One region of the Streptomyces sp. NTD107 genome, then DNA from elsewhere that is predicted to be linked to it. Evidence: riboswitches for the same ligand, from Rfam matches in the RefSeq annotation. Region 1 holds a riboswitch; the other holds the start of a gene.

Region 1 (4,391 bases):
CATTGAGCAGAGAATTATTGGAGCGCCCAAACGGGCAAATTGCGCAAAATAGAGTAAAGCTGAATCTTTCTCGCCCGCCTTATCGCGCCAATCCGGCAATTGGTGCAGCGAATTTCCGCGCGTTTTCGTCGAGAAGTGTCGCGAATTCATATGCGGCTGGCATCGGACGGGCCAGCACGGCGCGTGACCCACTCTATCGCCCCGGAAACGCCCAACCGCCCCGAAGCGGGCAGCTCCGGGGCGGTTGTTGAAAATGTGATGAAGCGTGGACCGGGGTGACCGGGGTGGAGTGCCGTCAGCAGCCTCCGGCCACCGCCGGAATGATGGAGACGCCCGCCCCGTCCGGCGTGGCGGTGTCCAGGCCCTCGGCGAAGCGCACGTCGTCGTCGTTGACATACACATTCACAAAACGCCGCAGTCTGCCCTCGTCGTCCAGCACCCGGGCGGCGATCCCCTGGTGGTTGCTCTCCAGATCGGCGAGTACGTCGCGCAGCGTGCCGCCGTCGGCGGAAACCTCCGACTTGCCGTCGGTGTACGTGCGCAGGATGGTCGGGATTCGGACAGTCACACTCATGCGAGGCCAGCCTCTCGGAAAGCGTCCAGATTCGGGCGGATGATGGCGGTGGGTCCGGTGGTCGGCGCCACCGCGTCCAGGGTCTTCAGGCCGTCGCCGGTATTCAGTACGACCGTGGTGAGTTCCGGATCCAGTTGCCCGGATTCGATCAGCTTGCGGGTCACGCCCACCGTCACGCCGCCCGCCGTCTCGGCGAAAATGCCCTCGGTGCGGGCGAGCAGCTTGATGGCGTCCACGATCTGCGCGTCGGTCACGTCCTCGACCGCGCCGCCGGTGCGCCGGGCGATGTCCAGGACGTAGGGGCCGTCGGCCGGGTTGCCGATGGCCAGGGACTTGGCGATGGTGTCCGGCTTCACCGGCCGCACCACATCGTGCCCGGCCTTGAACGCCTGGGAGACCGGGGAGCAGCCCTCGGCCTGGGCCCCGAAGATCTTGTAGGGCTTCTCCTCGACCAGGCCGGTCGCGATCAGCTCCTTGAGCCCCTTGTCGATCTTGGTCAGCTGGGATCCGGAGGCGATCGGGATCACGAGCTGGTCCGGCAGCCGCCACCCCAGCTGTTCGGCGATCTCGAAGGCCAGGGTCTTGGAGCCCTCGCCGTAGTAGGGGCGCAGATTGACGTTGACGAAGCCCCAGCCCTCGCCGGCCGGGTCACCGATCAGTTCGCTGCAGAACCGGTTGACGTCGTCGTAGGTGCCCTCGATGCCGACCAGCTCGCCGCCGTAGACGGCGGCCATCACGATCTTCCCCTGCTCCAGGTCGTGCGGGATGAAGACGCAGGAGCGGAATCCGGCCCGGGCGGCGGCGGCGCCCACCGCACCGGCCAGATTGCCGGTGGAGGAGCAGGACAGGGTGGTGAAGCCGAAGGCGCGGGCGGCCTCCACGGCGTTGGCGACCACCCGGTCCTTGAAGGAGTGGGTGGGGTTCCCCGAGTCGTCCTTCACATACAGCTCGCCGGTGTGGCCCAGGGCGGCGGCCAGCCGGTCGGCCTTGACGAGGGGGGTGTCGCCCGGGTTCAGATTGGGCTTGGAGGCGACATCGGCCGGCACCGGCAGCAGCGGGGCGTAGCGCCAGATGCTGTGCGGTCCGGCCTCGATGGCGGCTCGTAGCGCTTCGGGGTCGCCGGTCGGCAGATCGTACGCGATTTCGAGTGGGCCGAAACAGGCTTCGCAGGCGAAGATCGGGCTGAGCGGGAACCGTTCCCCGCACTCCCGGCAGGAGAGCGCCACGGCGGGGCCGAGATCCACGGGGGATCCGGTGGCGCCGGCCGGCGCGGTGGGGGTGGAGGTGTGCGATGACAGCACAGGCATGGGTACGAGGCCCTTCTCCTCATCTTCCCCATGGCGGATTTCGCCACAGGACGGAATTGGCACCTTCCCCACCGGGAGCCTCGCATCGGTTACGAGACCGGCGGAAGGGTTGCCGGGGCTTCAACGGGCCGTTCCCTCTGCCCCTCTGGATGAGCGGTATTCGATTGTGTTCGCTTGACCGCGCAGCGTCCCCGATATGCGGAGGACACCTGCACTGTTCGAGACTGTAACGGACGCCCCGGACAATGGCTCGGGCCGTCCGATCCGCGAGACGAAGAGACGATGAGGAGACAGACATATTCTCGCCCGGACTGGGCACCACCGATAAGGGCCAAATCCTTCCATTGGTGATGGTCCCGATAGATCCGACCTACCTGACCTACCCGACTTATACGGTCGAAGCGAACAGGAGCGACATTCGTGCTGGAAGAGGCTGAGGAGTGGCTGAGCCGCCGGTCCTGGACTGCCGCTGACCGCTCGCTACGACGGCTGCTGGACGCGAAAGCCGCGGCCGGCCCGGCGGGCAGCGTCAGCGTCGTGCTTCCCGCGCTGAACGAGGAAGCGACCGTCGGCACCATCGTGGAAGCGCTACGCCGCGACCTGATGGAAACCGTCCCCCTGATCGACGAGCTGATGGTGGTGGACTCCGGGTCCACCGACCGCACCGGAGAGGTCGCCGCCGCGGCGGGGGCCAAGGTCGTCCACCGCGACGAGATCCTGCCCCGCATGCCCACCGTGCCCGGCAAGGGCGAGGTGCTGTGGCGCTCCCTCATGGCCACCAGCGGCGAGATCATCTGTTACGTGGACGCCGACCTGCGGGAGTTCGACTCCCGGTTCGTCTCCGGCATCCTCGGGCCACTGCTCACCGAGCCCGACGTGCACCTGGTCAAGGCCATGTACGACCGCCCGCTGGGCGACGCCCCGTCCGGCGCCCACCAGGGCGGCCGGGTCACCGAGCTGGTGGCGCGCCCGCTGCTCAACCTGCACTGGCCGCAGCTGGCCGGCGTCGTCCAGCCACTGGGCGGCGAGTACGCGGCCCGGCGCACCCTGCTCGAACAGCTGCCCTTCCCCGTCGGGTACGGGGTCGAGCTGGGCCTGCTCGTCGACACCCTGCACCTGGCCGGGCTGAACGCGGTCGGCCAGGTGGACGTCGGGGTGCGCAAGCACCGCCACCAGGACGGCCAGGCCCTGGGCCGGATGGCGGCGGCGATCATGCGCACCGCCCAGAGCCGGCTGCCGGGCCACGGGCCCGTCCCCGTACAGCAGGGCATCATGCAGTTCGAACGGCTGGCGGAAGGCGGCTTCTCCCCGCTCACCCACACGATCCACACCGAGGAACGCCCCCCGATGTCGACCATCCCGGAATACACGGCCCGCCAGGCCGCGTAGCCCCTGCCGGGCCGGAAAGGGCCGCGCCCGCACGGCGTGCGGGCGCGCCGGGGGTGAAGCCCCGGAGCCGGACCCGCCCGGGGCCGGGGCGTGGGCACACACCCGCGCCCCGGCTCCGCCCAGCGGGCCGGGAGCGGAGCACGGTCCCGGCCGGCGGAGGGCGGACACGCCGGGGGTGACCGGCGGCACGTTTGTGCGGGGGGCCGGGTGGCTAGGGTCGGGGCATGGGCGTTGCAGCAGCCTCCGAGGCATCTGAGGCATCCGAGGCACCTCCGGTTCTGGTCGCGTCCAACCGTGGCCCCGTCAGCTACACGCTCGCCGCCGACGGCAGCCTCACCCCCCGGCGCGGCGGCGGCGGAATGGTCTCCGGTCTTTCCGCCCTCGGCTCGGCCGCCGGCACCTGGGTGTGCGCGGCGCTCGGCCCCGCCGACCGCGAGGCCGCCACCCGGGCCGGCGCCGGCACCCTCGACCCCGCCGACACCGGCGGCCAGTCGGTACGGATGCTGGACATCCCCCCGGACATCTTCGACGCCGCCTACAACGGCATCGCCAACTCCGTGCTGTGGTTCGTCCATCACCTGCTCTACCAGACCCCGCTGGAGCCGGTGTACGACGCCGCGTTCGAGGCTCAGTGGGGCGGCTACGAGACGTACAACGCCGCCTTCGCCGACGCCCTCGCGGCCGAGGCAGCGCCGGGCGCGAGCGTCCTGGTGCAGGACTACCACCTGGCCCTCGTCCCCGCGCTGTTGCGCGAACGCCGCCCCGACCTGCGGATCGGGCACTTCTCGCACACCCCCTGGGCGCCCCCGGACCTCTACCGGGTGCTGCCCGACGCCGTCGCCCGGCAGGTGCTGCTCGGCATCCTGGGTGCCGACCGCGCCGCGTTCCTGACCCGGCGCTGGGCCCGTGCCTTCGCGGACTGCTGCGCCGAACTGCTCGGCGCCGAGGTACGGGAGGTGCCGGAGGCCGGCACCGGCGCGGACGCCTTCACCGTCACGTACGGCGGCCGTACCACCCGGATCGGCGTCCACGGGCTGGGCGCGGACGGCGACTTCCTGCGCGAGCGCGCCCACCGGCCCGATGTCGACGAGCGGCTGGCCGCGCTCCGTACCCAGGTCGGG
Region 2 (4,391 bases), on a different contig from region 1:
GGGCGCCAGGGTGGCCGCCAGCGCGGCGGCCACCCCCAGCACCGCGGAGATGAGGAGCGAGGCGGTGGCCAGCTCCAGGGTGGAGGGCAGGGCGCGGCCGAGCATGGCGCTGACCGCGTCGCCGGTTCCGAAGGAGTTGCCGAAGTCCAGGGTCAGGGCGCGGAAGGCGAAGTCCGCGTACTGCTGGAACAGCGGGCGGTCCAGGCCCAGTTCGGTACGGAGCGCGTCCGCCTGCGCCGCGTCGACGCCGACCGGGTCGCCGCCGCCCGCGGAGCGCAGCATGATCGACACCGGGTCGCCGGGGACGAGATGCAGCACCAGGAAGGACAGGCTCAGCGCCGCCCACAGGACGATCAGTCCGTTGCCGAGCCGGACCAGGACGTAACGCCTCACTTGGCGATCCACACCTCGTTCAGCAGCGGCTTGCCCTCGATGTCGGCGTGGAAGCCGCCGACCTTGGGGCCGTAGCCGTAGGACCAGTAGCGGTCGTAGACGGGGATGGTGTAGCCCTGCTCGACGATGCGCTGCTGGGCCTGGTCGCCGATGGCCTGCCGCTCGGCCGGATCCACCGTTCCCTGGAGGGAGTTGAGGAGGGTGTCGAGCTCCTCGTCGGGGTGGTTGTAGAGCATGCTCATCTCGGGGTGGGACGAGCCGTAGACCAGGCGGATGACGTCGACGTCGGCGCGGCCCTGGCTCCAGGTGGTGAGGTCGCCGGGGAACTCGTCGATCGGGACGTCGGGGAGGGTGGCGACCGGGTTGAGGACGAGTTCGACGCCGATCTCCTTCCACTCCTGCTGCACCAGCTGGTGCTGTGCCTCGGCGTCGGTGCTGCCGGACTGGTAGGTGATGGAGAGGGAGAGCCGGTCGCCGGCGGCGTTGGCGCGGATGCCGTCGCTGCCGACGGTGTCGTAGCCGGCGCCCTCCAGGAGGGCGATGGCGGCGTCGGGGTCGTAGCGGATGTCGTCGGACTGGTCGGTCCAGCCCGGGGTGGCGGCGGTCAGGACGCCGGTGGCGGGCTGCTGGGTGCCCTGGAAGATGGCGTCGACGATGGCCTGCCGGTCGATGCCGAGGCTGAGCGCGCGGCGTACCTCCGGGTCCTGGAGCTTGGGGCTGGAGGCGAGCGGGATGTAGGGGATGGCGATGCCGGGCGAGGCGCCGGTGGCCAGGCCGTAGCCGGGGAGGTTGGTCAGCTCGGCCTGGTTGGTGAAGGGGATGCCGTCGGCGAGGTCGATCTGGTCGCTGGTGATGGAGCCGTAGCGGACGCCGCCCTCGGGGACGACTTCGAGGGTGATCTTGTCCAGGTAGGCGGCGCCCTGGTTGGCGGCGATCGGGGAGGCCCAGGCGTAGTCCTCGCGCTTGAGGAGTTCGACGGACTTGTCGGGGGTGAAGGCGCCGAGGGTGAAGGGGCCTGAGGCGGCGAAGTCGCCGAGGCACAGGTCGGCGGGGTCGTTGCCGAGGGAGGCCGGGGAGAGCTGGACGAAGGAGGCGGTGGCGGTGGCCTGGAGGAACTGGGCGTTGGGTCCTTCGAAGTCGACGCGCACGGTGTGCTCGTCGAGGACGGTGGCTTCCCGGTAGCCGGCGAGGAAGCTGCCGGCCTGCGGGGCGCGGGCGCCGAGGTCGATGATGGCGTCGAAGTTGGCCTTGACGGCTTCGGCGTTGAAGGGCGCGCCGTCGGAGAAGGTGACGTCCTCGCGCAGGTGGAAGGTGAACGAGCTCACGTCATCGCTGATCTCCCAGGAGGTGGCGAGCCAGGGCTTGATCTCCTTGGTCTCGGGGTCCTGTTCGGTGAGCTGGTCGCCGAGCTGGCGGCCGACGTTGCGGGAGGTGAGCTGGGGGCGCTGGCGGGGGTCGACGCAGTCGATGGGGTTGGCGAAGGCGTACTTGAGGGTGCCGCCGGCCACCGGTTCGCCGGTGGCGCCGCCCGCGCCGCCGTTGCCGGAGCCGCCGTCGCCGCTGGTGTTGTCGCCGGTGCCGCAGGCGCTGAGGGTGACGGCGAGCGCGGCGAGCAGCGCGGTGGCGTGGGCGGGGCGGGGTGTGCGGCGGCTGCTGAGCCGTCTGGGCACGGGCGTGGAGGCCACGACGAAGGGGTCCTTTCAGGACGATTCCCCCGGCCGGCGGCGCGCGTGGGCGCGCGAGGCGGCAGGGCGGACTGAGATGAGGAGGTGCTACGGAGCAACGGCGCGCGGAAATCCCGTTGAACGGGGGGCGGTTACGGGCCGGCCGGGCCGAGGCCGGCGGCGGCGCTCACCGCCGCGCGGTGAGGAGAGTCAGCAGCCCGCACAGGACGCCGACGTGACGCGGAGCAGGTCCACGTGTCGGCGCGATGTCAAAAGCGGCAGGGCTGGCATGCGGCAAATATCGGCCACCGCTCGGCGGGCTGTCAAGCGGCACTCTCGCGCCGCCGGATCTCGCGATCCGGACACAACCTGTTCACCACCGATCGGAATGGCATAGTCTGCGAACAGGTCACGAGTGACAGCGATCAAGGCCCCGGCCCGCTGTCCGGCAACCCTCCAACCGTCGGCGGGGTGCCCCGGGTGATGACCGGGCCGCAGGCAGCGAGGTCTGCGGCAAGCACGGTTCTTTGAGGGAGTCCTCCGATGAGCAAGCGAATGCGTTAGGGCGCACGCCCCCAACTCAGCCTGCCCCTGCCTGCCTTCACCCCTTCCCGGAGCTACGCCATGCCCGCGACGCTGATCACCCCTGCCCAGAACCCCACGGCCCACAGCTGTCCCCTCCCGCTCCCCGTCCTCGGCGACGAGGTCCGCGCCCCGCTGGCCGGCGGCGACGGGGCCGGCGACATCGCGTACGCCGCCCTGGACTACGCCGCCAGCGCCCCCGCCCTGCGCGCGGTGTGGGACGACGTCGCCGCGTACGCCCCGTACTACGGCAGCGTGCACCGCGGCGCCGGCTATCTCTCCCAGCTGTCCACCGACCTGTACGAGGAGAGCCGCGCCACGGTGGCCGAATTTCTCGGCTGCCGCCCCGACGATCAGCTGATCTTCACCCGCTCCACCACCGACTCCCTCAACCTGCTGGCCGGCGCGCTGCCCACCGGCACCCAGGTGTTCGTCTACGAGACCGAACACCACGCCGCGCTGCTCCCCTGGGCCCGGCACGGCCACCCAGTGACGTACCTGCCCGCCCCCCGTACCCCCGGGCAGGCCGTCGCCACCCTGGTCAACGCCCTCGCCGACGCCGCCCCCGGGCCCAAGCTGCTGTGCGTCACCGGCGCCTCCAACGTCACCGGCGAACTGTGGCCCATCGCCGAACTCGCCACCGTCGCCCGCCGCTCCGGCGCCCGCACCGTCCTGGACGCCGCCCAGCTCGCCCCGCACCGCCCGGTGGACATCACCGCCCTCGGCGTCGACTGGGTGGCCTTCTCCGGGCACAAGCTGTACGCGCCGTTCGGCTCCGGCGTGCTCGCCGGGCGCGCCGACTGGCTGCGCCGCGCCGCACCGTACCTGGCGGGCGGCGGGGCCAGCCGTACCGTCACGGCCGGGGCGGACGGCACGGTCGATGTGGAGTGGCAGGACAGCGTCGCCCGGCACGAGGCCGGCTCGCCCAACGTGATCGGCGCGTACGCCATCGCGGCGGCCTGCCGGGCGCTGACCGACGCCGGGTTCGCGCGACTGGTGGCGCGCGAGGAGGAACTGCTGGCCGGGCTGCGGGCCGGGCTCGCCACCATCCCCGGGGTACGGCAGCTGTCGCTGTTCGGCGCGGACGCGCCCCGGGTGGCGGTGCTGTCCTTCGTGGTGGACGGGTGGCAGAGCGCGGAGTTCGCCACGGCGCTGTCGCAGCGGTACGGGATCGGGGTACGGGACGGGCTGTTCTGCGCGCACCCCCTGGTGCGTACGCTCCTCGGCGCGGCGGAGGACGGCGCCGGGGCGGCCGGCTGCGAGGGGCCGCTGAAGGCGATCCGGGTGAGCTTCGGGGTGGGCACCCCGGCCGAACATCTGGAGCGGCTGGTGCGCGCGGTGCGGGAACTGGTCGCCGAGGGTCAGCCGGTCGCGGCGGCGGCCGGCTGACAGGACGGGCACCAGAACAGATTGCGGGCGGCGAGCTCCGCGTACCGGATCCCGCCGCCGCACACCAGACACGCCTGGCCGGCCCGCCGGTACACGTACACCTCTCCCCCGTGATCGTCCACGCGCGGCGGGCGGCCCATCGCCTCCGGGGTGTGCTCGGGGCGCACCGTGTCGATCCGGTTGGTGCGGACCCCCTCCCGCATCAGCGCGACGAGATCCGCCCAGATGCCGTTCCACTGCGCGGGCGTCAGCCGCAGCCCCGGCAGGTAGGGATCGATGCCGTGCCGGAACAGCACCTCGGCCCGGTACACATTGCCGACCCCCGCGATGATCCGCTGATCCATGAGCAGCGCGGCGACGGTG

Evidence for each region. Region 1 has a riboswitch for S-adenosylmethionine ahead of thrC (threonine synthase). Riboswitches for the same ligand answer to the same signal wherever they lie in the genome.
Region 2: another riboswitch for S-adenosylmethionine. It lies ahead of AC5WRL_RS15175 (aminotransferase class V-fold PLP-dependent enzyme); the one in region 1 lies ahead of thrC (threonine synthase).

The regions. Positions count from the first base shown of each region.
Region 1 covers NZ_JCAJZV010000003.1:145,291-149,681, reverse strand. Annotated here, with positions in the region: gene AC5WRL_RS08250 (MoaD/ThiS family protein) at 296-574, opposite strand; gene thrC (threonine synthase) at 571-1,881, opposite strand; SAM riboswitch class I at 1,898-2,037, opposite strand; gene AC5WRL_RS08240 (glucosyl-3-phosphoglycerate synthase) at 2,302-3,270, shown strand; gene AC5WRL_RS08235 (alpha,alpha-trehalose-phosphate synthase (UDP-forming)) at 3,495-4,391, shown strand, end outside.
Region 2 covers NZ_JCAJZV010000006.1:252,782-257,172, reverse strand. Annotated here, with positions in the region: gene AC5WRL_RS15190 (ABC transporter permease) at 1-393, opposite strand, end outside; gene AC5WRL_RS15185 (ABC transporter substrate-binding protein) at 390-2,078, opposite strand; gene AC5WRL_RS15180 (putative leader peptide) at 2,268-2,348, opposite strand; SAM riboswitch class IV at 2,465-2,583, shown strand; gene AC5WRL_RS15175 (aminotransferase class V-fold PLP-dependent enzyme) at 2,682-4,028, shown strand; gene AC5WRL_RS15170 (Fpg/Nei family DNA glycosylase) at 4,001-4,391, opposite strand, start outside.